DNA from 2 places in the Pseudarthrobacter sp. 05T312 genome. Region 1 is predicted to be linked to the other one. Evidence: riboswitches for the same ligand, from Rfam matches in the RefSeq annotation. Region 1 holds a riboswitch; the other holds the start of a gene.
What was found. A riboswitch is a leader RNA that binds a small molecule or an ion and turns the genes downstream of it on or off. The one in region 1 is predicted to bind glycine.

Region 1 (3,307 bases):
AGTCCGGCGAAGCCCAGGCTGCCGATGACCAGCAGGCGCCGCCGCCCGATCCGGTCGCCGAGGCTGCCCATCGACACCAACAGGCCGGCCAGGACCAGCGGATAGGCGTCAACGATCCACAGCAGTTGCACGCCGCCGGGTTCCAGGGCCTGGGAGATGGCGGGAAGTGCGAAGGTCAGTGCCGTGTTGTCCACCGCCACCAGCAGGACGGGAAACATCAGCAGGCCGAGCGCAAGCCAGTCGCGCCATGGGCGGCGTGTGGGGGTGCCGTCCCCGTGGACTGCTGTGGGGCTGATGGAGGTCGTCATTCCATAACTGTACCGTCTGGACGGTATAGTTTGAAACTGGCATATTCCCGATTCGGACCCGCCTGAGGGCATGATGGGAGGCATGCCCCGAAAGCCTGTCGCCCGTGATGCGGTCCTCGACGCCTTCGAGTCCCTGCTGATCGACGTGGGGGAGCGCGCCGCCACCCTTGACGCCGTGGCCCGCAAGGCCGGCGTGTCCAAGGGCGGCCTGCTCTACCACTTTCCCAACAAGGAAGCATTGATTGCCGTGCTGCTGGACCGGTTGGAGGGCCTGGCCCGGGCAGACGCCGACGCGATGGCTTCGGCCGATGAAGGGGCTGCGGCCTACTTCATCCGTTCTTCGGTGTGGGCAGACACTCCGCTGGACCGTGTCATCGTGGCGGCCACCCGCCTGGCGGAGGTGGCGCATGAAGAGACGCGGCGCCGGTTCGCCGCCATCCAGCGACGGTGGCTGGATGAGATTGCGGCGGATGTTGGACCCGGCCTGGCCAAGGCTGTCCTGTACATGGGGGACGGGCTGTACTTCAACGCCATGCTGTCCGTGGGGCCTGCCCCGGAGGCGGGCGCCGGTTCCGATGTGGAGGAGCTCCTGGCCGCCCTGGAGCGGCTCCGCAGGTAGCCCCGACCATTTGCCCGGAGGGGTTGGGGCGTAGGACAATGGAGAGTTGTGAGGGCTGTCATCGGCCGTCATGATCGCAACAAATGAATAGCCTTTGATCTGCGGCGGGAGAGTCCTGCCCGAAGCACAGGCAGGCGCCGTAGGAGCAAATCCTCCCCGGGAATCTCACAGGCCCCTGTACCGCCGCGGCGAGGCACCTCTGGAAAGCAGCAGGCAGCTTCCGTTCCCCTGTGAAGGGGCCGGCATGACTGTTGTGCTCACCGACGGTGCAAGCGGTTCCTGCCCAGGCAGGCAACGCGGAAACTCTCAGGTCCAATACAGAGCGGGGAGGGACCCGGATAGCTGTGGCGTACCCTGCGCCGCCTGAACAAAATGGAGTTCCTTCGTGTCGGTTACCCCAGCCCCCACCACTTTCGTCGACCGCCACATTGGTGCACGCCGCCAGGATGACATCGACACCATGCTCAAGGCCGTTGGCTACGGCACGGTCGACGCACTGGTCGATACCGCCGTCCCCAAGGTCATCCGCCAGGAAACCGCACTCCGCCTGCAGGACGCACTCAGTGAAGTTGAGGTGCTTGCAGAACTCCGCCGGCTCGCCGCCAAGAACAAAACGGCCGTGCAGCTGATCGGCCAGGGCTACTACGACACCGTCACGCCTGCAGTGATCCGCCGGAACGTGCTGGAAGCCCCGGCCTGGTACACCGCCTACACGCCGTACCAGCCCGAGATTTCCCAGGGCCGGCTCGAGGCGCTGCTGAACTTCCAGACCATGGTCCAGGACCTGGTGGGCCTGCCCATCGCCAACGCGTCCCTGCTCGATGAAGCCACCGCCGTGGCCGAGGCCGTGCTGCTGATGCGCCGCTCCAACAAGGCCAAGCCTGCAGCGGACGGCAAGACTGTCCTGGACATCGACGTGCTGCCGCAGACCATCGCCATCGTCAAGGGCCGCGCCGAGGCGCTCGGCTTCGAGGTTGAGGTCGCCGACCTGTCCAACGGCCTGCCCGACGGCGACATCAACGGGATCGTGCTCCAGCAGCCCGGCGCCTCCGGCCGGGTCTGGGACCAGTCCGCCACTATTGCGGCGGCGAAGGAACGCGGCGCGCTGGTCACCGTGGCCGCTGACCTGCTGGCCCTGACCCTGATCACCCCTCCGGGCGAGCAGGGCGCCGACATCGCCGTCGGCTCCACCCAGCGCTTCGGGGTCCCGTTGTTCTTCGGTGGCCCGCACGCCGCCTACATGGCTGTCCGCAAGGGCCTGGAGCGGTCGCTGCCCGGCCGCCTGGTGGGGGTGTCCAAGGACGACGCAGGGGTGCCCGCGTACCGCCTGGCGCTGCAGACCCGCGAGCAGCACATCCGCCGCGAAAAGGCCACATCCAACATCTGCACCGCGCAGGCCCTGCTGGCCATCGTCTCCTCGATGTACGCCGTCTACCACGGCCCCGACGGGCTGAAGGCGATCGCGGAAACGACGCACGGCCACGCCCGGGTGCTGGCGGCCTCGCTGGCAGCTGCCGGTGTGGAGGTGCTGCACACGAGCTTCTTCGACACCCTTACCGTCCGCGTCCCCGGACGCGCTGCCGCGCTTGTCGCCGATGCCGAAGCGCGCGGCATCAACCTGCGTTCCATCGACGCCGATACCGTGGGCATCTCGCTCGACGAAACCACGACGGCGGCCATCGTCGCCGACGTCGCGGACGTCTTTGGGGCCTCCGTTGCCGCGGCTGAAGGCTTCGGACTGGAGGCCGCCGTCGGACGTTCCTCCGACTACCTGCAGCACCCGGTGTTCAACACGCACCGGTCTGAAACCCAGCTGCTGCGCTACATCCGGAAGCTGTCGGACCGGGACCTGGCGCTGGACCGCACCATGATCCCGCTGGGCTCGTGCACCATGAAGCTGAATGCCACCGCCGAGATGGAAGCCATCTCCTGGCCGGAGTTCGCCTCCATCCACCCCTTCGCCCCGGACTCCCAGACCGAAGGCTGGCGTGAACTGATTGCCGACCTGGAGGCGGACCTGACCGCGATCACCGGGTACGACCAGGTGTCCATCCAGCCCAATGCCGGATCCCAGGGCGAGCTCGCCGGCCTGCTGGCCATCCGCGGCTACCACCACTCCCGCGGGGAAGAGCAGCGCAACGTCTGCCTCATTCCCGCCTCCGCCCACGGCACCAACGCCGCCTCGGCAGTCCTGGCCGGCATGAAGGTCGTCGTCGTCGCCACCGCAGCGGACGGCACCATCAACCACGATGACCTGACGGCCAAGATCGAGGCCCACAAGGATGTCCTGTCCTGCATCATGATCACGTACCCGTCCACCCACGGCGTCTACGACGGGGACGTCCGTGAGGTCTGCGACGCCGTGCACGCGGCCGGCGGC
Region 2 (3,307 bases), on a different contig from region 1:
CCAACCGTCGCGGCCGCGGAAAGTCCCAGCGACGCGACGGTGCCCACACCCGGGACGACGGCGGTGGCGCCCACCAGGGCACCCCCGCCGGCCACCGCCCGCAGGTAGTCCCGCTCCGCGATGTCCGCCAGCTGTGCTGCGGTGGCCCGTGGATGCTTCTTCTGGAGCCGGCGGATATAGCCCACCACCAAGGGCCGCTGGACCTGCACTGCCTTCAGGAGCATATTGTGGACGCCGGGCTTGGGTTTGCCGTCGGCATCGAACATTGCGTTATGGGCGGTTTCCTGTGCGATTCGTACTGCGGGATTGCTGCGCCTGGCCATGGTCACCTTCATTCAAATCGACCTGCAGCGGGTGGGCTGCCGTGCTTATCCATCCTATGTGGACAAACACTAAGCATGCTGAACTTTGCGGGCGGCACATTGTTCTTCCCTGCCGCTTGTCCCTAGCTGCCGGCGCCCGCCAGGTTGTTGAACGTGTACAGGTGCACACCCTCCACAGCCCCGCCGCCCTCCAGCTCCGCCATGATCGCCTGCGGTGAGTAGAGGCCGTCCTTGAGCAGGCGGCGGCCGAGCGGGCCCCTGCGATTCAGGAATTTGAGGGACGGTCCCACACCGATTTTCAGTGCGGCGCGGATGAGCTGCGCCCGGGGAACGGCGCCGGGAACTCCGGCCCAGACAAGGAGCCTCACCCCTTCCCGGCGCAGCGTTTCGGCGTACCACTGGATGCGTTGGGCTGAGAAGCACAGCTGCGTCACCACGGACGAGGCCAGGTGCTGCTTTTCCAGCAGGGCATCAAGCATGTGCAGTTCGCTGTGGCCGGGATGGGCTTCCGGGTAGCCCGCCACGCCGGCCCGGATGGTGCCGCCGGACAGCTCGGCGAGGTCCGCCAGCAGCGGAAGGCTGCTGTCGTAGGGTCCGGCCGGTTCCCCAGCGTCACCGCCGACGGCGAACACTTCGGTAATGCCGGCATCGTGGCAGTTCCGGACCACACCGGCCAGCTGGCCACGGCTTTCGATACTCCGTGCGGCCAGATGCGGGACAACCTCGAAGCCGAGGTAGGCAAGCTCGATGGCTGTCCGGATGGTGGGGCCCACACCCTGGCGCGGCAGGCAGGTCACCGTCAGGGCCGTGCCGGCTGGTACGTGTGCCTGGACAAGGGCGGCAAGGTCCTCGGTGGGTCTGACCTGCATGCGGATTGGCAGCGCAGCCCCGGAACCGGAGGCCTGTCCTTCCACGGGAATCGGTGCTGCGGCTGATGCCATGAAGGATTGAATCGTCATGAGGAACTCCAGGTTTGGCCGGCCACGGGTGGCTCGGCATGGGGTACATGGGCCTGAGAGATTCCTGGGGAGGATTTGCTCCTACGGCGCCTGCCCGGTGATGGCCGGGAGAACTCTCCCGCCACAGCTCGAAAGGCTTATTGAAATGTGGTGCCACGGCTGCCGGCGCCTGCCCCTCCGATTGGAGGGAGTGCGGGCGCCGGCAGCGTGGACGGGCCTGCAGCTAGCGGAGGATGACCGTCCGGTTGCCGGAGAGGACTATCCGCCCCTCAGCGTGCCAGCGGACGGCATTCGTGAGCGCCTTGCATTCGGCGTCGCGGCCAACCGCAACCAGGTCCGAAGCGGAATACGTGTGGTCCACTTCGATGACCTGCTGCGAAATGATCGGCCCTTCGTCCAGTTCCGAGTTGATGTAATGGGCAGTGGCACCCACCGTCTTGACACCCCGTTCATAGGCCTGGTGGTACGGCTTTGCCCCCTTGAAGCTGGGCAGGAACGAATGGTGGATGTTGATGGCCTTGCCGCTAAGGCGCGTAGTGGCTTCATCGCTGAGCACCTGCATGTAGCGGGCCAGCACCACCAGTTCAACGGCGTACTGGTCCACCAGCTCCAGCAGGCGATCCTCGGCTTCCGCCTTGGTGTCCGGCGTGACCGGGATGTGGTGGAACGGAACACCGTGCCAGGCGGCCAGGGGTTCCAGGTCCGGGTGGTTGGACACCACGGCGGCAATCCGGACGGGCAACTCACCGCTGCGGGCGCGGAACAGGAGGTCGTTGAGGCAGTGGTCGTACTTGGACACCATCACCAGGATGGGCTGCTTGCGGCCGTGGCGTTCCAGGCGCCAATCCATCTGCCATTCCTGGGCCACCTGTTCAAAACCGGCCCGGAGGAGGTCGAGTTCCACCTCCACCTGTGAGGTGACGTGGACGCGCATGAAGAACCGGCCGCTTGCCCTGTCGCCAAACTGTTTGATGTCCACGATGTAGCATTCCTGCTCCAGCAGGTACGCCGCCACCGCCTGGACAATGCCAAGGGCATCCGGGCAATGGAACGTCAGCACGAATTCGTTGCCCGTTTCCGGCACCAGGGACTGGAGCTGCCCGGCCGCGGCCGTGCCGGCCTGCGACGTGCGGGCTTCCGTGCCGATCACCGCTTGACCCGCTCTTCCCCCGCTTCTGCGGCGGCACCCGGACGGACAGCCTTGCCGGATGCGGCGTCGGTGAAGTCCTGGTCAGCCTGCAGTTCAGCCTGGAACGTGGCAAAACGGGCCTGGTGTGCGGGCCGGCGGCGGAGGATGAACCACGCAGCGCCCAGCAGGATGAACCAGACCGGGGTGACCAGCAGGGCCACCAGGGTGTCCGGCTGGGTGGTGAGGGTCCAGATCACGAAGCCGAAGAAGGCGAAGACCACCCAGACCATGGCAACACCGCCGGGCATCTTGAACTTCGATGCTTCATGCAGGTGCGGCCGGCGGCGGCGGAAGGCGATGTAGCTGGCCAGGATGATCGACCAGACAAAGACAAAGCAGACGGCGGAGACGGTGGTCACCATGTCGAAGGCCTTGCCCACGTCCTGGCCCGCATACATGAGGACGACGCCGGACAGCAGCAGCACGCAGGAGAGGAACAGTGCGTTCTGGGGCACCTGCCGGCGGGACAGTTTGCCAAAGACGTCCGGAGCGTCGCCTTCCTGGGCAAGGCCAAAGACCATACGCGAGGTGGAGTAGATGCCGGAGTTGGCGGAGGACATTGCGGAGCTCAGCACCACGAGGTTGACCACGGTGGCCGCGGCACCCAGGCCCGCCAGGGAAAACATGGCGATGAACGGGCTGTGGCCTGCCCTGAACTCGGTCCAGGGGGTGACAGCCATCAGGATGATGAGGGCACCTACGTAGAAGAGCAGCACGCGGATGGGGATGGAGTTGATGGCCTTGGGCAGGTTCCGCTCAGGGTTCTTGGCCTCGGCGGCGGTGGTGCCCACCAGTTCGATGCCCACGAAGGCGAAGACGGCGATCTGGAAGCCGGC

Region 2: another riboswitch for glycine. It lies ahead of AC1DIP_RS21880 (methylenetetrahydrofolate reductase); the one in region 1 lies ahead of gcvP (aminomethyl-transferring glycine dehydrogenase).

The regions. Positions count from the first base shown of each region.
Region 1 covers NZ_JBFTLY010000026.1:30,205-33,511, forward strand. Annotated here, with positions in the region: gene AC1DIP_RS21630 (MFS transporter) at 1-308, opposite strand, end outside; gene AC1DIP_RS21635 (TetR family transcriptional regulator) at 391-927, shown strand; glycine riboswitch at 1,023-1,120, shown strand; gene gcvP (aminomethyl-transferring glycine dehydrogenase) at 1,313-3,307, shown strand, end outside.
Region 2 covers NZ_JBFTLY010000028.1:7,801-11,107, reverse strand. Annotated here, with positions in the region: gene AC1DIP_RS21885 (hypothetical protein) at 1-323, opposite strand, end outside; gene AC1DIP_RS21880 (methylenetetrahydrofolate reductase) at 446-1,282, opposite strand; glycine riboswitch at 1,315-1,413, opposite strand; gene purU (formyltetrahydrofolate deformylase) at 1,506-2,432, opposite strand; gene cycA (D-serine/D-alanine/glycine transporter) at 2,429-3,307, opposite strand, start outside.